2 regions of the Caproicibacter fermentans genome follow, and region 2 is predicted to be linked to the other one. Evidence: riboswitches for the same ligand, from Rfam matches in the RefSeq annotation. Region 2 holds a riboswitch; the other holds the start of a gene.
What was found. Region 2 has a riboswitch for ZMP and ZTP ahead of folE (GTP cyclohydrolase I FolE). Riboswitches for the same ligand answer to the same signal wherever they lie in the genome.
Positions count from the first base shown of each region.

Region 1: it holds a riboswitch for ZMP and ZTP, as region 2 does, so the genes downstream of both, HCR03_RS05340 (ECF transporter S component) here and folE (GTP cyclohydrolase I FolE) in region 2, are expected to answer to the same signal.

Region 1 is NZ_CP060286.1:1,072,474-1,083,512, forward strand. Features, by position in the region: gene HCR03_RS05315 (CehA/McbA family metallohydrolase domain-containing protein) at 1-17, opposite strand, end outside; partial or broken gene HCR03_RS05320 (GNAT family N-acetyltransferase) at 46-330, opposite strand; partial or broken gene HCR03_RS20270 (cysteine-rich KTR domain-containing protein) at 585-719, opposite strand; gene HCR03_RS05330 (class I SAM-dependent methyltransferase) at 721-1,446, opposite strand; gene HCR03_RS05335 (TetR/AcrR family transcriptional regulator) at 1,433-1,996, opposite strand; ZMP/ZTP riboswitch at 2,234-2,313, shown strand; THF riboswitch at 2,381-2,496, shown strand; gene HCR03_RS05340 (ECF transporter S component) at 2,639-3,559, shown strand; gene HCR03_RS05345 (N-formylglutamate amidohydrolase) at 3,576-4,361, shown strand; gene HCR03_RS05350 (class I SAM-dependent methyltransferase) at 4,474-5,109, shown strand; gene HCR03_RS05355 (hypothetical protein) at 5,112-5,345, opposite strand; gene HCR03_RS05360 (hypothetical protein) at 5,565-6,155, opposite strand; gene HCR03_RS05365 (RNA polymerase sigma factor) at 6,145-6,627, opposite strand; gene HCR03_RS05370 (TM1266 family iron-only hydrogenase system putative regulator) at 7,040-7,297, shown strand; partial or broken gene hydG ([FeFe] hydrogenase H-cluster radical SAM maturase HydG) at 7,312-8,764, shown strand; gene hydE ([FeFe] hydrogenase H-cluster radical SAM maturase HydE) at 8,776-9,843, shown strand; gene HCR03_RS05385 (aspartate ammonia-lyase) at 9,850-11,039, shown strand, end outside.
Region 2 is NZ_CP060286.1:3,780,557-3,791,595, forward strand. Features, by position in the region: gene HCR03_RS18740 (phosphotriesterase family protein) at 1-364, shown strand, start outside; gene HCR03_RS18745 (aminotransferase class V-fold PLP-dependent enzyme) at 398-1,504, shown strand; gene HCR03_RS18750 (YhfX family PLP-dependent enzyme) at 1,512-2,666, shown strand; gene HCR03_RS18755 (phosphopentomutase) at 2,685-3,896, shown strand; gene HCR03_RS18760 (bifunctional folylpolyglutamate synthase/dihydrofolate synthase) at 3,996-5,270, opposite strand; gene folK (2-amino-4-hydroxy-6-hydroxymethyldihydropteridine diphosphokinase) at 5,267-6,274, opposite strand; gene folB (dihydroneopterin aldolase) at 6,264-6,641, opposite strand; gene folP (dihydropteroate synthase) at 6,648-7,466, opposite strand; gene HCR03_RS18785 (HD domain-containing protein) at 7,496-7,975, opposite strand; partial or broken gene folE (GTP cyclohydrolase I FolE) at 8,019-8,606, opposite strand; THF riboswitch at 8,752-8,867, opposite strand; ZMP/ZTP riboswitch at 8,922-9,001, opposite strand; gene HCR03_RS18795 (helix-turn-helix transcriptional regulator) at 9,206-9,436, shown strand; gene HCR03_RS18800 (hypothetical protein) at 9,423-9,839, shown strand; gene HCR03_RS18805 (sensor histidine kinase) at 10,316-11,039, opposite strand, start outside.

The sequences.
Region 1 (11,039 bases), 1.2 Mb from region 2:
CGAAATGCTTCTTTCATTGCTCATCCTCCAATACAACTGCCGTATTTACCGTTTCCACCAGTAAGTTTCACCCTGCCTGAACAGTTTGAATCCACAGCGGGTCAGGACTTTTTGAGACGGAAGGTTGCCGGTTTCCGTCTCGGCCGTTACATGCTTTACCGATTCCTGTTTGAAAGTCCACTCGCACATTGCCTGAACCGCTTCCGTCATATAGCCGTGGTGTTCGTATTTGTTTCCCAGTCCGTACCCGATTTCCACTTCCCCATTTTGATCGGGAGGCGCTTTAAAGTCGACGGATCCTACCACAACGCGGGCTTCCCTGCGGACAAGAAGCCAAAAGCCGGCACGTTAAGTGTCTCCTTTCTTTCCTGATATTTCCCCGTCATTATAGCACACAGGAAACAAAATAGATAGCCCCCGGCCGCCGTGTGGAGTTGGCCGTTCCGCATACAGACTCATAAACTGAGCAGCGGGATCGCTCTTCATTTCCGTTATGCGATCAGATCGCTGCTCCCCCCCACGCCTTTCAGAACCATATTTTAACCGTCTATTACTATATGTGGGTGAAAGGCACGACAAAGCAGTTAGAATGAGGAACAATGGGTCTTACGTACACCCTCCAAGGACGATCGGCTCTGTGTCTTAGCGTCTGGCTCATTGATTAGGGATTCTTGTCTACACCTAGGACAGTATAGGGGGAAGTTTTCGAGTATTGTATCGCTATTTTTCTGCTCTAATAATTACTGTTCCACAATTTTGATACAAAGCCTTAGCAGTTCTAAAACCGGCATTTTTCATAAGTTCAAATTGATGTTCCAATGTCAGTGGAATATCAATATGTATCAACATATCTTCGGGTATATTATTTTGCTTGCGCCTATATTCATATCCCTCAAGACAAAGCGCTTCCTCTTCATCGCAACAGGCAATGTAGTCACATTCTATATAATATCCACCAGCTTTTATCGTCTGATAAAGCTTACTATAAATCAGTTGTTTTTTTTCATATTTAAAATGATGAAGTGTCTCAAAAGACATAGCAGCGTCAAACTTGTTTTCCTCAAACGCGTATTCAAAATAGTCCGCATTGATTATTTGAATGTTTTTATCACCATAGCTTTTTCTCAATTTATCAAGCATAGATTCAGACAAATCGATGCCTGTAACCTTGACTTCGGGAAATCTCTTGTAGATTGATTCAAGCTCTAAACCCGTGCCGCAACCAATATCAAATAATGTTTTCAAACCATCATCAAAGAAATCTGCGATATGAGCGTATTCCTCGCCCCAATTTTTTAAATGAACATTATTATATTCACTAATCCTATTCGCGAAAAAATCCGCCATTCCTTCCACGGGAGCATTCTTTACCCCATCAAGCCAATCCTTTAATTCTTCTAGATATTTTTCTGTTTCTTCCTGAGTTCGGATTTTACTTTTCAGCATAACAATTTTTCATCCTTTCATAAAATCCACTTAATAACGATTGAATATCAGTTTCATTTATTCTCATTTTATTTGCGGCAAGCTCGGTAGCAAGACCACTTGACAAAAGCCAAATATCAATAAAAATTTTTTCAGCAGTAGGTTTATCAATCCTAAAGTCAGACGTTATTGATGATATCGCTTTTTGATTCCATTCAGCATTTACTATCTCGTCAAGACTTATTCCCTCTAATGTGTTTGATAAAAACATAGCTGTATATAGGTTCTTTTCATATAAAGCAAACAAAACGTGCGCTTTAGCCTTACTAATCACATAATTGTTTCTGTCAATACGTCTTTTCACAAATAGATCATATTCTTTATCAATCATCCGTGTAACTGCAACTTTTAGCTCGTCCATTCCTGTAAAAGAAAGATAAATCGGTTGTGTGGAACACTGCAATTTTTCAGCAAGATTTCTTGCATTTACAGCGTTCAATCCGCATTCACGTACAATCTCTAATGAGGCCTGTAATATTGCTTCTTTTGAGATTTGCTTTTTAGCAGGCATTTATTCAAGCACCTCCAGTCGTAACAATAACTAATGTTATTGATAACATTAGTTATTGTACAAATAATTATACAATTTGTCAAGGGTCATAGTTTTTTGTGGATCTCCCCGTTTTCCTCGATGTTTTCGCAAACAAAGAGGGCCCAGGTAGCAGAAATTTTTAAAGGCTCACGGCAACGAGTCTAATAAAATTCTTATGTCTTGAAGTTGACAATACTAATGGGCAGTGGTAATATAAATGTGCTGTATGACTGACGGAGGTGGATTTAACCACAGGGAGTACAGCGTTTTGGAAGCCGACCGTCTGGGCATGATGCTTGGATTGGTGGGTCTTTTTTATTTTCTGAATGCAGTTCATATCATTCAGAGAACATTTGAATCATGAGCAGAGTAGAACGTTGTGCGTAAATCATTGATTTACAGTGCCTTCTGAACGGGGAGTTGTCAGAGGGACGAAAAGCCTTTCAGGGCTTGCGGTACAAGGTTCGCATCCCGCTGCTGCATAAGGAGAAGCGGTGTCATGATTGTGCCTCTTGTTGTGTAGCTGTGCTGCATGACAGGAGGTGTATTTAATGGTCACAACTTAGAAAATCAATTTAACCGTAAACTTTCTATGTCACGATTATGAAAGGAGAAGTTAAATTGAAAGATTCAACTTTATATGTGCGCCGCATCACAATCTCTGCGGTATTTCTCAGTATTTCACTTGTTTTAAAAACAACATTTTCTTTCTACATACCGATGTTTGGACAAAATGGAATGAGCGTTGGCATTTCCGGGATTTTCTCCATCATGCCATCCCTGTTGTTCGGGCCTGTGTATGGAGCTGTTGTGTCCGGCCTTTCTGATTTTTTGGGTTACCTTTTAAAACCCGTGGGAACCTATATCCCTCTTATGACGCTGGTCGTAGCTGCCGGTGGATTTATCCGGGGCGCATTATGGTCTGCTCTTCGCAACAAAGACAGCAGGAAAATGAGAATTGCAGTTGCAATTTTTTCCGCGCTCATGTTATTTGCAGGGATTTGTAATATTGCGTTTCTCGCTGCCGATGGCGTTGATAGTGAATTCTACAATCATGTACAAAAAGAAAACATCAATACGGACAACATGCACCTTATCAGCAAAATGTTGATTGAAAGAACCCTTGGTGCAAAAGATCCGTCGGGAAACCTGACAACCTATATCTCTTGGGTCACAACCGCAATGATTGGATACGCAGCTCTCGGCATCCTGTTGTTAGCCTCTGATCTTTTCCTATCGAAAAAGCTTGTTCATGACACAAGCAGGGGGCGGATCCCCCAGCTTCTTATCGCTATGATCGGTTCCGGCCTGATTGTTACCACTCTCAATACCATCGTCCTGTGCGAAACAATCTTTACCGCATGGAAGGTACTGCCGTTTGCAGTCATATGGATTCCCAGAGTGATTGAAGAAATCCTTGGGAATACAGTCAAGGCATATTTTGTAGCCTTACTGCTGGGTATTTGCAGAAAACAGAAAACCGTGCAAGAGATAATGGACGGGCCATCCGTTAAGCTAGAAAGGGACCCAAAGGATTCGTAGGATTGGAGTAACAACCATGAAGCACTATACGGTTTTAAACGAAAATACACATCTGTTTCCGGTGGTGATTGATTTACCACACAGCAGCACCTTTGTCCCCGAAGACATTCGCAGCAGCCTACTTGATGGTGCCTGTCTGTCAAACACAGATTGGTTTTTGCCGGAGCTATACGACTTTCTTCCTGCAATGGGATGCACAACAATAATCAACCACCTAAGCCGCTATGTAGTTGACATGAACCGACCGGCCAATAGTGCAAGACATGGGGATTACCGCAAAACCGTGGTCTATCAGGAAAATACTCAAGGTAGCCCTTTGTATTCTTCACCGCTGGATGAGAATGAAATTAACCGCCGGGTAAGCCTGTATTATAATCCTTACCATCAGGCGCTTGAAAAGCTGTTGCGTGAAAAATTAAAAGTGTATCCATCGGTTCTCCTTTTGGACCTGCACAGCTTCTTCCTTGATTTTGGCGACGGCGGCAGTCAGGATATTTATTTATCCAACCGACGCGGCGTTACGTCCTCTGAACAGACATTGCATCGACTGCATGAAAATCTTGCAGCACAAGGCTACAGTGTTATAGAGAATGCAAACTTGGGAGGACACATTATTAACCATTACCGTGAGCTTTTTGGTGAGCGGATTGAGGGCATAATGATGGAGCTTCGTTATACCAAATATATTGACAACCGCTACTTTGGCGAGGAGGAACTAACGGACAGAAACGAAATGCTTTTTCAGTCGGCAAAGCAGAGGCTAAAGGAAGCGTTTATGCGGCTGCCTTGTTTTTGGGAGTAAATAAAAGCAGGCGCAATCGCAGCGCATAGCTGACGTTGCATGGCCAACAATGGAAGTGATTTCTACGTAAACCGATATCATCAATAAAAAGCACACAAGGAGGAATTATCCGATGGAACAAAAAGATTACTGGAACAATGTTTCAGAGACGAAGCAGTTTACAACGCCTTTTCAGGCCGGCGAGTTCTCCAATTATCTCAATCTCAATGCCGTCATTCTTGATGTCGGGTGCGGCTATGGCCGTACACTGGACGAATTGCACCATTTTGGTTACAGGCATCTGATCGGCATGGATTTTTCGCAGGGAATGATCGAACGGGGAAAACAGCAGGCTCCTTATCTTGACCTCCGTTTGAAAAAAGATGCAGGGATTGATTTGCCGGATCATAGTATAGACGCAGTGATACTCTTTGCCGTCCTGACTTGTATCAGAAGCAATGAAGAACAGCAGGCTCTGATTTCCGAAATAAATCGTGTATTAAAACCTGCCGGAATTCTCTACATCAACGATTTCCTGATCAATTCTGATGAAAGGAATCAAGCCCGCTATCAAAAATTTGAAGCAAAATATGGCATCTATGGAGTCTTTGAATTACCGGAAGGTGCTGTCCTCCGCCATCACTCAGAAAAATGGCTGAAGGAGCTTCTGGCTGATTTCAGCACATTGAAATATGAACGCCTGACATTTACGACTATGAACGGGCATAAATCGAATGGATTTTATTTCATAGGAAGGAAACTTTCCTGATTCTATCGGTTCATGCCTAAGTTAAACACCCGATACAATCTTTTATCCGGAAATTCAGCCTGCACGCATTCCGCTGCTGTGCCGCCTCCGTTTATCGCGATCCGGGGTGTGTTTTTTCCGCCATCCAGCATGTTGCTGCTGATTCCAAGGCTTTCAGCAGCTTTAGTTACAGCTGCCGAACTTATTCGAATCGCGCGCTTTTTGAATTCCATCATATTTTTTCGCGTTTCTGCCATCGTGATAGCTCCTTTTTTCTGTTACGTTTTTCTTGTCACACAGACCCCTCTATTGGGTTTATAAGAAAGCAAAAAGCCGTTGCATCTTTGCTGCGATGCAACGGCTCAATCTTGTGATAAGTCGGTCGGATTATATTGTGTGGTGAAATTAAACACTAACTAATCTCTGTACAAAAGCACTTTTCACAAGCTCAATTCAGTTCTGCGCCTAGCACGCCGTCAGTTAAACTCAGAAGGGTTCGGGTATTTATGAGGGCTGGTGGAATAACCATTTTGATACTTTACGGTCATGTACAGGGTTTCCTTGCCGCTTTCAAGCTTGACATAGCAAACGCCATTATCGAACTTATCGGTGATGGCAACTTTTTGATCGAGCCAGTAAACCCAAACGGAGCCGTCATCCTCATATTCCACATCCGGGGCCGTCAACTGTTCCGTAAGTTCTTCTTCCGACGCAGGTATTTCAGTTCCGTCAGGTGAGAATGCAACCCCGCCTCCAGCTTGATGCTTCACATTTCCTTCGCCGTCCGTGTAGTCCATGCTGTAATTTCCATTTCCATCGAACTGAAGAGTTGCCTCCGTTTGATCGCCGTGAATCCAAAGCTGGATAGTGCGCTGAATTCCGCCTACATCCGCGGCGTATGCAGCTGTGGCGCTGCCCACAATCATCACACAGACGGCAACAAAAGAAATCATTGTTTTGAATTTATGCTGTTTCTTTGTTCTTTCCATTTTTTCTACCTCCAAAGAAAAATCGTCAGAGGCATGAATTGCAGAAAACGCCTGTTTGTATTTTTCCTTATTCGTCATCTTCCCATACCTCCTTTAATGTGTTGCGGAGCGACATTCTTCCGCGCGATAACCTTACCTTTACATTGCTTGGCGTCACCCTCAAGATATCCGCGATTTCATTCACTGAATAATCCTCATAGTAAAACAGATGAATGACGATGCGATACTTTTCCGGAAGTTTCATCACTGCTTCAAATAATTCGGAGGACTCCTCCGACTCAAACGTCAATGTTTCTATGTAATCCTCCAATGGCAGTGAATTCCGCCTGAAAAAAGTATTGTTCTTATTCTTTGCCTTGTTAATTGCCACCCGGATAAGCCAAGCGCGGATATGCTGTTCTGATTCAAAACCTTTTTTGTGTGATAAATACTGGATAAAGGTATCCTGAACAACATCCTCAGCATCCTGCGCGTTTTTGCACATGTTAAACGCCGCAGCATAAAGGTTGCTTTGGTATTTTTCAACCAGTATCTCTACGGATGGTTTCATAAGCATGCTCCTTGATCTGTTTGAAAAGCCTTTCACCAATAATACAAATGAGAATAGTGAAAGGTTACAAGATCTCCTCAAATCTTAAAAAAATTTCGATAATAGTAAAAATTACTGATTCTCCGGATAAGTTCAGTTCTTTATTTGATTTTCACGCAGAAAACTTAAGAATGATTTATTGACATCCACTTATTACTGTATTATGCTAAAGTATAAGCGAATAAGTATCAAGTTGCAATGTATCCGCGCGCAGGTTTTGCCCGAGGATACAGGGCCGGTAGTTTTACCTGACCGCAAGGTGTTTCCGAGCGGAAAGACGCACATTCGGTATTGAGTACTCTGTTTTGCCGTAATGCTCCCTTTCCGCCTTTCGTACGGAAAGGGAGCATTAATTTTTGAAGGAGGTTTTAAAGTGGACAAAAAGATAGGCATCGTGGGCATTGTGATCGAAAATTCATCCTGTGTGGAACGTGTAAATGCCGTTCTGCACGAATATGCCGGGCTTATTGTAGGCAGGATGGGGCTTCCCTATCGAGAGCGGGGCGTTTCCGTCATATCATTAATAGTGGACGGAAGCAATGACGAAATCAGCGCGCTAACCGGAAAGCTCGGCAGGATTACCGGGGCTACGGTCAAATCGATGATCACCAAAAGTAGCCAACAGTTATAGAAAGGGGTATATGCATGAATTTTCTTGAAAAGTACCAAAAAGAGTTTGCGCAGTATGACAAGCTTGATCATGATTTCATTGACGAGAATAAAATCTGGGCGCAGTTGAACAAGTGGAAAAACCCTTCGAAAGCAGACGTGCGAATCGTTTTGAAGAAAGCGGAGCAATGTATCCGGCTTGAGCCGGAGGAGACTGCAATCCTTCTGCAAAACAAAGACGAGAGTATGCTGCACGAGATGTATGAATTGGCCCATCAGCTGAAGGAAGATGTATACGGCGACCGAATTGTGTTTTTCGCACCGCTTTATATCAGCGACGAATGTGCAAATAACTGCGCATATTGCGGCTTCCGCAGCAGCAATACCGCGATGCGCCGAAAAACTCTGACGATGGAGGAAATCGAGCAGGAAGTTCGGATTATGATCGAAGAGGGGCAGAAACGCACCGTTCTTGTCTATGGAGAATCTCCCGCCACCCAGGTCGATTTTATGTGCGATTCGATCAAAAAGGTTTACAGTGTCAAGACGGAACACGGCGAAATACGGCGTGCTAATATAAACTGTGCCCCCCTGACCGCAGAGGAACTTAGGAAGCTGAAGAAAGTGGGAATCGGGACCTTCCAGGTGTTTCAGGAGACGTACCATCATGAAACCTACCGTAAAATGCACCCGCAAGGGACTATTAAAGGCCACTACCGCTGGAGATTGTACTGCATGGACAGAGCGCAGGAGGCGGGCGTGGACGACAACGGCATTGGCGTATTATTTGGACTTTACGACTGGCGTTTTGAGGTCATGGGACTTTTATATCATACGATCCACCTTGAGGAAAATTTCAACGGCGTCGGGCCGCATACGATTTCCTTCCCTCGCATAACGCCCGCCACAGGCACTCCGTTTTCAATCAATCCCCAGTATGCCGTCAGCGACAGCGATTTCAAGAAGCTGGTCGCGATTCTGCGTTTGTCCGTTCCCTACACCGGCCTTATTTGCACCGCCAGGGAACCCGACAAGGTGCGGCGGGAGGTTATCCCGTTCGGGGTCTCGCAAATCGACGCGGGAACCCGTATAGGAGTCGGCGCCTACGCGCAGTCAATAAAAGCGAACGAGCTTCCCGACAAAGAACAGTTCACCATAAACGATCCGCGTTCTTTGGACGGGGGTGGTCAGCGAAATTTGCGATATGAACTGTATTCCGTCTTTCTGCACCGCATGTTACAGGGCGGGGCGAACCGGCGAGCAGTTTATGAAGGTGGCAAAATCGAAATTCGTACATAACTTCTGTATCCCAAACGCAATTTTTACGCTGAAGGAATATCTGCTTGATTATGCGTCGCCAGAGACGAAAGCAAAGGGAGAACAGGTACTCAAGCGGCATATCGAACGCTTTAAAGGGGAAACGGTATATCAGACAATACAGGAAAATCTAAATAGAATAGAAAACGGCGAGCGCGACCTTCGTTTATAGGAGCGGCGGATATGGAAAACGGAGCAGCCAGGCAGCTGTCCGATTTTTTAGCCTCGGCGAATAAACGGGAATTACTCGCCTTGATCCGATTTTTGGAAGAGGAAGCTCAGGAGGATGATCTTTTTGAGCTCTTCCGTCTGGCCGGAGAAACAAGAAAGGCAAGCTACGGCGACAGGGTTTTCTTTCGCGGGCTAATCGAATTTTCAAGCTTCTGCAAAAACGACTGCTATTACTGCGGGATAAGGAGAAGCAACCGGAAAGCGGCGAGATACAGGCTTACAAAGAATGAAATCATTGATTGCTGCCGGTCCGGATATGATCTGGGCTTTCGGACCTTCGTGTTGCAAAGCGGCGAAGACATGTTTTTTTCGGACGAGGTATTATGCGGTATCGTTTCGGGGATAAAAGAGCTTTTTCCGGAATGTGCGGTAACGCTTTCCGTTGGAGAACGAAGCCGCGAATCCTATCGCCGGCTTTTTGCCGCCGGCACCGACCGGTATCTTCTGCGCCATGAAACAGCCGATGAAGCGCATTACGCAAAGCTCCACCCGCCGGAGCAGGCCCTAAAAAATCGGAAACGGTGCCTGTACGACCTGAAAGAGCTCGGCTATCAGGTCGGGGCCGGCCTTATGGTCGGTTCCCCGTTTCAGACCTATGAAACACTGGCAGAGGATATCATTTTTCTGCGCGATCTCCAGCCGCATATGGCCGGGATAGGTCCCTTTATACCGCATAAGGAAACTAGATTCGCGGGTTTCCCTTCCCCGCCGCCCAAAAGCACGCCAATTCTGCTGTCGCTTGTGAGATGCTTGCTGCCCAAGGTGCTGCTGCCCGCTACAACGGCACTCGCAACGTCGGATAAAAACGGCCGTGAAAAAGGACTTCTGGCGGGGGCAAACGTTGTTATGCCGAACCTGACGCCATACGAGCACAGGAAAGATTTCTCCCTGTATGACAACAAGCTTGCCACCGGCAGCGAGGCCGCGGAAGGACTTTCCGTTCTCAAACGACAAATAAAGGGTCTTGGGCTTAAGCCCGATTTCTCCAGGGGAGACCACGCGGATTTTCAGAAAGGATAGGCGGCTATGCGCACAGAGCATGATTTTCTGGGAGAGCTTTTAATAGACGATAACGCTTATTACGGAATCCACACGGCGAGAGCATTGACGAACTTTGCCATAACGGGAGTTCCCATTCATCCGGCGCTCATTGAAGCTGTGGTAACGGTGAAAAAGGCGGCGGCGGCGGTGAACCGGAGCTTAGGCGCTCTGGACAGCCGAATTGCCGAAGCGATCATATCGGCCTGCGACGAAATCCTGTCAGGCGCGCTGAGGGATCAGTTCCCCGTGGACTGTATGCAGGGCGGGGCCGGCACGTCTACGAACATGAATGTCAACGAGGTGATCGCCAACCGAGCCATCGAGCTGCTCGGCGGAAAAAAAGGCGACTATAGCATCGTCCATCCTCTTGACCATGTAAATCTTCACCAATCGACGAACGACGTATTCCCGACGGCAGTGCGCATTGCTCTAATTCGCCTGCTCAAGCCCGTAACTGAGCTGTTCGCCGCGCTCCAGACCGCCCTGCAGGAAAAGGAACAGGAATTCGCCTCCGTTTTGAAGGTCGGCCGGACGCAGCTTCAGGACGCCGTTCCGGTAACACTCGGTCAGGAATTCGGGGCATGGGCTCAGGCTGTGGCCCGGGACCGATGGCGGCTGTACAAGGCGGAGGAACGGCTCCGACAGGTCAACATCGGCGGGACCGCCGTGGGTACCGGGATCAACGCTCCGAAAGCATACATATTCACGGTGATTGAAAAGCTGCGGGAGCTTACTGGCATCGGGCTTGCGCGCGCCGAATATATGATGGACCCAACCCAGAATTGCGATGTCTTCGTCGAGGTATCCGGCCTTCTGAAAGCGGCCGCTGTGAATCTCGCGAAAATAGCAAACGACCTGCGGCTTCTGTCGTCTGGTCCGAAAGCGGGATTCGGGGAAATAACGCTGCCCTCCGTGCAGGCGGGTTCCTCAATTATGCCCGGAAAAGTGAATCCCGTGATATGCGAGTCGGTCAATCAGGCGGCGTTTCAGATTATGGCGGATGATACGGCGGTAACGTTGGCCGCACAGGCGGGGCAGCTCGAGCTCAACGCCTTTTTGCCCTTAATTGCCAAAAATATGTTTGAAATGCTTGATATGCTGAACCACGTGCTCCCCATATTTATAGAACGCTGCATAAAAGGGATACGGGCAAACGGCGATATCTGTGCCCGAAA
Region 2 (11,039 bases):
GGGGCAGGGAATGACGCCGGATAAACTCGTCATCGGCCACACCGACCTTACCGCCGATGCGGACTACCAAATCAAAATGCTGAAATTTGGAGTAAACCTGGCCTTTGACACGATTGGGAAAAGCAACTATCTTTCGGACGAAACGCGTGCGGAGGTACTGATCAAACTGCTGGAGGGCGGCTGGGAAGACCATCTGCTTCTCTCGGAGGACGTTTCCAAGCAGTCCTACCTGATCCGCTGTGGCGGAAAGGGATATACTGCTGTTTTGGGAAGTTTTCTTCCGCTTCTGCGTTCAAAACGCGTTCCAGAGGAACAGCTTCACAAACTCCTAGTGGAAAATCCTGCGAGGATTCTGGACCGGTGAACTCCGGCAACAAATCAGAAGGAGTAGATGTTCATGATCACGTATCCTCTGCCTTCCCTGTCTTTGGAACAGGCCAAAGAGCTGCAGTTTCGCATTGTCGATCTCACCACACGTTATTTTGACGGCTACGAGGTATTATCGGAAGGCGATTTGGGCGTTGTGAAGGGAAAGAACAAACCCTCCTACACAAGGAAAGTGGAGCGGGTTCTCGCGGACCTGTTTCAGACGGAAGACGCAACTTTAGTCCGGGGTGCCGGAACGGGGGCAATCCGCTGGGGATTGACATCCATTCTGAAAGGCGACGGAAAACTTTTGGTGCATTCCGCGCCGGTGTATCCCACCACGCAGGTCACTTTGGACACAATGCGTGTGAAACCGCTTCGGGCGGACTTTAACAATCAGGAAGATATTGTTCGCGTATTGGATCAGAATCCGGACGTCACAGCGGTTCTGATCCAGCTGACGCGGCAGAAACCAGACGACCGTTACCGCTGTAACGAAGTAATTCGGACGATCCGGTCCATAAGACCGTCCGTGCAGATTTTAACGGATGACAATTACGCCGTGCTGAAGGTTCCGAACATCGGAGCCCAGTGCGGAGCCGACCTGTCTAGTTTTTCCTGTTTCAAGCTGCTGGGACCCGCCGGAGTGGGGGCACTGGCCGGAAAAGGAAGCCTGATCCGAGCGATTTCCGACTGCAACTATTCGGGCGGCAGTCAGGTTCAGGGTTACGAGGCAATGGCGGTTCTGCGCGGGCTGATTTACGCGCCAATGGCCCTCGCCGTTCAGGCGCAGGTCGGCGAAGAACTGGTTCAGCGGCTTTGCTCGGGAGAGATTCCCGAGGTAAAAAATGCCTTTCTTGCAAACGCGCAGTCCAAGGTGCTACTGGTGGAATTCTGGGATGAGATTGCGGACCGGGTGCTCGAATTCACGGCGAAAAACGGAGCCGCGGCTTACCCCGTAGGGTGTGAATCCAAATTCGAGTTTGTCCCGATGATCTACCGCATTTCGGGAACCTTTCGCCGGCAGGACCCCTCTTTGGAGAAGCGCATGATCCGCATCAATCCGATGCGGGGCGGCGCGGAAACCGTCATGCGCATCCTGAAAAAATCTTTGCAGGAAGTGAAAAACGAAAGGTGAAACAGAAATGTTTTTAGAAAAAACGTGGGAAAGAAATTACCCGCTGATTGAAGCAGCGGTTTCCTTTCATAAATCGGGTGTCCTATGGCCGGACACCTATCTCATCGATGTGGATACGCTGCGGCAGAACGCTTCCCGCATTCGGGAAACAGCGGATCATAACGGACTCCACTTGTACTTTATGCTCAAGCAGCTCGGCAGGAACCCGGCCATTGCCCAGGAACTGATGCGTCTGGGCTACGACGGGGCTGTCGTGGTGGACTTCCGCGAAGCGGAGACAATGATCGATTCGGGAATTCCGATTGGGAACGTCGGTCATCTGGTACAGATTCCGAAAGCGGCTTTAAAAAAAATTCTGAGCGCGAAACCCGATTACGTGACGGTTTATTCCCTGGAAAAGGCATGTGAAATTGACGCCGTATGCGCGGAACTAAGTTTGGAGCAGAAACTGATGCTCCGCGTTCTGGGGGAAACGGATCTTCTGTATTCCGGCCAGTACGGCGGCTTTCCTCTTTCGGGGCTGGAAGGCGCGGCGCGGGAATTCAAAAAGCTCGGGCACATACGCGTGGCCGGCCTGACCTCTTTCCCCTGCTTTCTGTTTGACGAGAACTCGGGGAAGGTGGAGCCCACGCCCAATATCGGGACCCTGCAAAAAGCGAAAGAGCTCCTGACAGCAATGGGATTTTCCATTGACCAGATGAACATGCCGAGCGCAACCTGCTGCGCCAGTCTTCCGCTGATCCGACAGGCAGGCGGAACCCACGGGGAACCGGGCCACGGACTGACCGGGACGACGCCGCTGCACGCGGTAAGCAACTGTGAAGAGATTCCGGCGATCGTCTACCTGAGTGAAGTCTCCCACCTGTGCGGTGACACCTCTTACTGCTACGGCGGAGGACACTACCGGCGTTCCCATGTGAAGCAGGCGCTGGTCGGCTCCCCGGAAGAACACAGGTTTCTGGACGTGATTCCTCCCACCGACGAAAGCATTGATTACCATTTCGGCCTGAACGGCCCCGTGCGGATCTCGGAAAGTGTCGTAATGGCATTCCGCACGCAGATCTTTGTCACGCGAAGCCATGTGGCGCTGATTGGCGGGATATCGGAAGGAAAACCTCAGGTTCTCGGCATTTATACCTCCGAGGGAATGAGGATTCAATAGACAGGAAGGAGAGATTCATTGAAGAAATTTATTATTGTCGTGCTGGACGGCTTCGGGGTCGGCCAGATGGAGGATGTTCCCCAGGCGCGGCCTCAGGATACAGGAGCCAATACCTGGCTGCATATTCTGGAAAATAAACCGGAGCTCAGGCTACCCGTGTTGGAAAAGCTGGGTCTGATGAATATTATTGGGACAGAATCATCCCGGATGAAGTTCAGTTCCACGGCAACCTTCGGCAAAGCCGGACTGATGCATTCCGGAGCCGATACTTTCTTCGGTCATCAGGAAATCGTCGGTACCAAGCCGCAGAAACCGTTTGGGGAACCGATTAAAAACCGGATTGAACTCATTCACGACACGCTGGTTCAAAACGGATATCACGCGGAGTACTATCAGGGAGAATCCGAGCGGATGCTTGTGGTGGAAAACGCCTTGACGGTTGCCGACAATGTGGAGTGCGACCCGGGTCAGGCGTTTAACGTCACGGCCGCGATCGACACACTCGATTTCGACGAAGTTTTGAAAATCGGCAAGCTTGTGCGTTCCGTTTCCAAGGTGCCGCGCGTCATCACCTTCGGCGGCCGGGGAGTGACCATTCAGGATATTCTCGCTGCGGTGGAAGAGCATGACGGCGGCTATATCGGCGTAAATGCCCCAAAGTCCGGTGTTTACAACCGTGATTACCACTGCATCCACCTCGGCTACGGAGTGGACCCGGAAGTACAGGTTCCCACAATTCTGGGCCGTGCCGGATACGGCGTCACCCTGCTCGGGAAAGCGGCCGACGTCATCCAAAATCCGTTCGGAAAGAGCTGCTCCATAGTTGAGACCTCAAAAGTCCTTGGAAAATTGATTGAACTGTCAAAAGAAACGGAATGCGGTTTCTTCTGCTGTAATGTGCAGGAAACCGACCTGGCCGGGCACCAGGAGAGCGTGGAGAAATATGCGCATATTCTGGAAATTGCCGATCCTCTGCTCGGCCAACTGATGGACAGCATGGGAGACGAAGACCTGCTGGTTGTGATGGCGGACCACGGGAACGACCCGACCATTGGACATCCGCACCACACCCGGGAGCATGTTCCGCTGATGATCTACGGGCGCGGAATCCGTCCGGGGAACCTCGGCATCCGAGGCACCCTGTCCGATGTTGGAGCGACAGCGACCGATTATTTCGGGGAGCATCCGCCCGAAAACGGTTCCAGTTTTTTACCAAAACTCTTGGATTAATTTCAGGAGGCAAATGTAATGATTTCTACGACCGTGTGAATATTTTCATTTAAAATTGTGAGTGTTCCATATTCATTCATCCCAATCTTTTCCATCCGATCATTTCAAAATACTCCTTACTTCTCCGATATAAAAAAGCGATCCAAAGGCACATATTGCACCGCCTTTTGGCGTCTCGACGAGGCTTTTTTTCACCGCGGTTCCAACTGTGTCGCAGATTTGAATATTTTTGCAATATTCCTTCGCTGCTTTCGCCAGATCGGCAGCGGAGAGCGCCCTGCCACTGTTTGGAGTAACCGTGAACAGCTTTGCGCAGCCCGGCAGAATCTCTGCAAGCATGGACTGGTAATCCTTGTCGCCCAGCACTCCCATAATAAACGTCAGCGCTTGGCCCGGGAATAGGGAATCCAGGCTTTTCTTCAAGGCTGCCACACCTCCCGCGTTATGCGCACCGTCTATCAAAAAAAACGGATTCTTACTTAGTACCTCGAGCCGTCCGGGCCATCTCGCCTTTAAAAGTCCGTTTCGAATCGCTTTTTCCGTGATATTATACCCCTTGTTTTTTAGCACCTCTGCCACGTGAACCGCTACGGCAGCGTTTTTAACCTGATGTTCTCCCAGCAGGGATATTTTAAGAGCCGTATACTGTTTATAGCTGAAAGTTTGTCCTTCCATATTTTGCTCTATGATTTTTATCCCTGAAAAATCTGTCCTATGAAGCTTAGCACCTTTTTCTCTACAGGCTTTTTCTATGATCGCTGTGACGGAAGGAGGATTCGAATATGCCACAATATCCCCGCCGCGTTTGATAATGCCCGCCTTTTCTGCGGCAATCTCCTGTATTGTGTTCCCGAGTATGTTCATGTGGTCATAGCTGACCGCTGTTATTACGCCCAGGTCCGGCGTGTCGATCACATTGGTCGAATCAAGCCTTCCACCAAGCCCCACCTCAAGGACAACAACATTACAGCCCTGTTCGTAAAAATATTGAAATGCCATTGCGGTAAGAATTTCGAATTCCGTGGGATGACACCCGCCGTGTTCCAGCATGATTTTAATCTTGCTTTGAATCAATTCGGTCAATCCTGCAAACCGGGATTGTTCTATCTCAGCGTTGTTTACTTTGATCCGCTCTGTCACCCTTTGAATATGCGGAGAAGTAAAGATACCGGTCTTATAGCCGGATTCCATCAGGATACTGCTGATAAACGCTGCCGTCGAGCCTTTTCCGTTTGTACCGGCTATATGGATATACCGAAGCTTCTTTTGCGGGTTATCCATGCGCTCCAGCAATTCCGATATCGTATGGAGCCCGGGTTTCATTCCGAATTTTTGTGTATTACAGATAAATTCTAAAGCTTCCTCGTAGGTCATAGCCTATTACCACCCTGCTTTTTATATTTCATAAACACATAGTTTAAGCCTGATTGTGTTTTTTCTGCGCTGCGGGAAACCATTTTCCATTCATTCAATTGATCCAGATTCGTAAAATACGTATCGGCGTCATAGGAATGAAATATTTTTGTGACATAAGCCGTATCGCAATAGGGCAGCAGGAGCTGGTAGATACTTCCTCCTCCGATAACATACATATTTCTGCCGCCGTAATTTTTAAGTTCTTCCATCAGCTCTTTCAGGGAATGAACCGCTATCGCGTTCTCCACCTGAAAGTTTTTGTTTTTTGTCAGCACAATATTGGTTCTGCTCTTCAAAGGCATTCCTCCCGGTAAACTGTCCAGTGTCTTTCTTCCCATGACGACTACCTTTCCTATAGTCTTTTCGCGGAAAAAGGCCTGATCCTCCGGGATCTTGATGAGCAGTTCATTTTTTTTCCCGATTGCCCAATTTTGGTCAGCTGCTACGATCAGATGCATCTGTTTTAATGAGACAGGCCCGGATTGTACTGTCAGTAAAAATTCATGATACAGTTCCCGAATGCTCTTGCTGCATACGGGATGTATCCTTTCCGGAGCTATTTCATTCAAAGGCTTCAGCACAAATTCCCGTTCCAGCATTCTCGGATGCGGAATGGTTAACGACGCATCGTTCAAAACCAGATTCCCAAATAGCAGGATATCCAAATCGATGGTGCGCGGTCCCCAATGAACGATTCGTTCCCTTTTTAATGTTTTCTCTATGCCGCAGCAGATGCCTAACAGCTCATACGCGGTAAGTGACGTTTCGATCTCCGCGACCGCATTCAGGAAATCCGGCTGTTCCGTATAGCCCACGGGAGCAGTATTGAAATATGCGGAGACCTTGATAACTCTGACTCCGGAGGTATTTTCGAGCATCTCGACCGCCCGGTTGAGATGCGCCTCTCTGTCGCCAAGGTTTGAACCCAACCCGATATACGCGGTAACGAGACTACCACTCATCTTTGTCACCCCGTTTCCGTTCCAACTCAACCGCCGCATATTTTAGATGATGTCCCATTGGGGCCCATGGCTTTTTCAGCGTGATGCTTATTTCCGCAATGTCCGAATATTTTCGAAACAGATGCTGGATGATGTTCATGGCTGCGGCCTCAATCAGATTGCATTTACCAGACTGCATTACGGTTTGTACATCATTGCACAGGTCGGCGTAGTTGAGCGTGTCGTTCACGTCGTCGCTTGCCGCCGCTCTTTCCAGATTCGACCCGATCCGAAGGGAGACGAAAAACATCTGTCCGATTGTTCTTTCTTCCTGTGCAACCCCGTGATAAGCGTACACCTGCAAATCCTCGATGATGATCCTGTCCATTCGCAATCACCTCACCATACTGTCCGTCATTGCCGCGACCCTTACGTTTTGCAGCACATCATGTACTCTAACGATATCTGCCCCTTTCAGTATGCCGACTGACGTAACGGCCAATGTACCTTCCAACCTGTCATTTACCTCCAACCCAAGGGTTTTGCCGATGAAGCTTTTCCTTGACGCGGCAAGAAGGATGGGGTATCCCAGTTCTTTCAGCAGATTAAGATTCCGCATGACCGTTAAATTCTGCTCCCATGTCTTTCCGAATCCGATTCCCGGGTCCAGAATGATATTTTCATCCTTTACTCCTGCCTTGACGGCAAGCTCAATGCTTTCCCCCAATTCGGACAGAATGTCTTCCATCAGGTTGTCGTAGCCCGTGTTGGTTCTGTTATGCATGATACAGACCGGTACTTTACATGAAGCCGCAACATCGGCCATCTCTGGATCTTTTTTGAGGCCCCATATGTCATTAATCATATGAGCGCCGGCTTCAACCGCAAGTGCTGCTGTCTTGGCCTTATAGGTATCGACGGAGATCGGCAGAGCGCTCTCTTTGGAAAGCCTCTTGATGACGGGAATGACTCTACGAATCTCTTCCTCGGCCGACACCGGAACGGTGACCCCCGGCCTTGTGGATTCTCCCCCCACGTCAATGATATCTGCGCCTTCTTCCTCCATTTGCGCGGCATGCTTCAAGGCGGAGTCCATATCAAAATAATTTCCGCCGTCCGAAAACGAATCCGGCGTTACGTTCAATATGCCCATGATATAGGTCCGATTTCCCCATTTCCAAATCCTGTCTGCAATATTTAACTGATCTGTCATAATCAAGATTCTCCTTTTCAAAGCAGATTTCAATACGTTAACTCAGGATTTTTTCCGTCCGTAAACCGATTGCATACGTCTATGCTTTTGCAAAAAATGCAGGGTCTGCAAGCCTTATCGCTTTCATAGAGCACGGTACCCAAAAGAGATTTCCGGGTATCTTTTCTGCGATGAGTTTTTATGGCGTCCGTTATTTCTTCGGTGTCTTTACCGCTAACGCCGATATCCTCCAGAATTTCCTTTGCCAGAACAGCGCCTTCCAGTGCATGGTCCGATCCATCCCTGTATTGCTTCCATTTTGCGATATCATGAAGAAGCGCGGCCGCGTATATAATCTCTCTTGAAATTGGAAATTTCCTCTCCAGGCACATGATATAGGCCACTCTCGCCACGTCAAAAGAATGCTGCAAATCATGCCTGCAAAACAGTCTGTCTTTTTCCGCTTCGACATTCAGTTCCATATCCCTGATATACTGCGGATGTTTGAGAAGCTCATTTACCATCTTCATCAGAAACACTCCTTCCGTTAAAACCGGTAACGAATGTCTCATGTTTATTACAAAGTATCAGGAGTTTGTTCATCAGGTTTTGATCGCTGTTGAATCTTCCCCGCAAAGCCGTCGTCACGGTAAGCGCATTCGTATTTTTAATCCCTCTGGTCGCCATACAGGCATGCTGACCCTCGATGATGACGGCAACGTCCTCTGTCTGCGCGGCCTTCTGCATAATCTCCGCAATATCCGACCCGATCCGTTCCTGAAGCTGCAGCCTTTTGCTGACCATATCCGCGATTCTTACGATTTTGCTCAACCCCAGGACTTTACCGTTGGGTATGTATGCCACTGTCGCCATCATGTTGTACATCAGAGCAAGATGGTGTTCGCAGCAGCTGAAGATTTCAATATCCCTCACCACTACCAGGTCGTTGTTGTTTTCCGGCGTATACAGATCGTCTTCGAAGGTCTTGTGAAACATCCCGGCGATCTCATCATTTGTGTAGTTGATTCCCTCGAATCTTTCTTCGCACATCTTAGCCACACGGGCGGGAGTCTCCAGCAGTCCCTCGCGTTCCGGGTTCTCTCCCAAAGCCAATAAAAGCCCGCGTATGTGTTCTTCTATTTTCGTTTTATCTATTGACACTGTCATTTCCCTTTCTGCCAATCTGGCTGACAACCGACGGAGCAAAAGCCGGAGCCCCGTATTCCGATTCGTTTTCCGGTATGAAAATCCCCCCTTTATGTGGCAAAATTCCATGCCACATAAAGGGGGGATTACCCCAATATGCAGCAGCGGGATGCGAACCTTGTACCGTAAGCCTGTTAAAGCTTTTCGTCCCTCTGACAACTCCCCGTTCAGAAGGCACTGTAAATCAATGATTTACGCACAAAATTCTACTCTGCTCATGATTTTAAATTTGACAATCAGAACGAAATAAAAAAAGACCCACCAATCCAAGCATTACGCCCAGACGGTCGGCTTCCAAAACGCTGTACTCCCTGTGGTTAAATCCACTTCCGTCAGTCGTACAACACGTTTATGCTATCACTACTTCTCAAGATTGTCAACACCTCGGCCGGTTCGAATTGGCGATGTGCAGGGTGGCTGCACAAAATACAGGAAAAAACAGATGTAGATTGTTAACAATCCATGGCATGTGCCCGCTTTTTATTTCTAATTGACATTGATTTAGAAGCATGATAACATGAAACCAACTTCATATTTTGGGAAAGAGGGGGATTATGAAAACAAAAGTCAAAGAATTGCGAATGACGACCAAAATGACGCAACAGCAGTTGGCCGATTTGGTTCATGTTTCTTCACGGACAATCATTTCTATTGAAAAAGAACAGTACAGCCCTTCTCTTATGCTGGCTTATCGGATCGCGGAAGTGTTCGGAGTAACTGTTGAAGAACTGTGCTGCTTGAAAGAAAATAAAGAATTGGAGGATAAGCAATATGAAAATCTATGACAAAAAGAAATTTGGCTCCGGCTTAGTCTGTATGGCCTTAAGCTTGTTAAATCTGATCGCCAGCTTTTGGACTGGATTTGACGTGAGCGGTATCATTCTCATTTTGGCCCTCTTGCTTTTCGGGGTTGTATTGTTAGCACGCAGTCTTTCGTACAATTTGTCAAGAGAAGATCAGTTAGAAGGTTTGGATGAACGCAACCAACTTATTGAATTGAAAACAAAGAGTAAATCTTTTCGCTTGACACAGGGCATTTGTTTTGGATTAATGCTCGTATTCCTCGTCATGGGGAAAGTATCAGGAGAGAATTTGTTTATAAGTATGGGAGTTGGACTTGCATTTGCATATGCTGTTTCTATGTTTACGGAGATTTTTACATGCTTTTATTATGACAACCATATGTAGGAGGCCATATGAATAAGAGAAGTAAAATTGAACAACCGCTTCAAGATGAACAAGACGGGGAAACCGACATGTTTTACCATTAGATACAATAAAACGAGTAACTCAACATTTCACAACGTAAAGGCGGCATTCCACAACAATTCTATTGAAATTGGCTGTATGATTTGAAAAAATAATAAGATAGGCTACGTACAAAAATGTTGTTGGCACTTTCGGGACGGTCTCGAGCCGCTAAAACAACGTGTATGTGAACCGTTGTTTTAGCGGCTTATTTCTTCATCGCTCTGCCTCCTTTTTAAATATTAACTCATTACATGGAAAATCTGATGGGCAACACATCACCCGTCAGACCGTTACCCTGTGCAGTCTCTTGTAAACTGTACCTTGATAACGAATAACTAACAGTTTCATTTATGCCTATTTTATTTGAGGTAAGTTCAACAGCAAGACCACTTGATAAAGAAATCCGAAAACCATTAGCCTTGACTGGCTTGTACCTGAAAGCAGAGCACCGTTTGATACCCCTGCCCCGGCTCACTCTCAATGGTCATGGTGCCACAGTGTGCTTCCACAATCTGCCGAACCAATAGAAGCCCTAAGCCGTGGCGCAGGTTTAGCCGCTCGTCCGTGCTTTCCATGTAGTGGGTACTTTCTTTAAGCTCCCGCAGCTTTTCAGCTGAAAGCCCCACACCGTTGTCTGCAACCGTAAGAGTAATCACTGCTTCGGAGTAATCAAGAGTTAGCGAAATTTCACAGCCTTGCGGATTGTGACGGAAGCTGTTTTGCACCAAATTATTGATTGCACGCATAATTAAACGGGAATCACATTCCAGTATGACATTTTCAGCGGCAGGTTTAATCCCAACCTCCACCGGATAGGATTCAGAAAGCCCGCCATTCAGCAGTTCCACCGCATAGGATCGCAGAAGTTTAGATAAGCGCACCGGTTCCTTATGGAGTGGCTGCATTTCATATTCCAGATGTGACACCAAATTCAAATCCTGTACCAGTTCCTTTATTTTAATGCTTTGCTGTCTCACAATTTCAGCCTGATCCTTTACAGAGCTGTTTATGGTTTTATTATCTGCAATGCGTCCGGCGTATCCCAGAATCATGGACAGCGGCGTCCGTATATCATGGGAAACACCGCTGATCCAGTTCGCTCTTGCTTCGTTCTGTTTGCTCAAAATGCGAGATGCT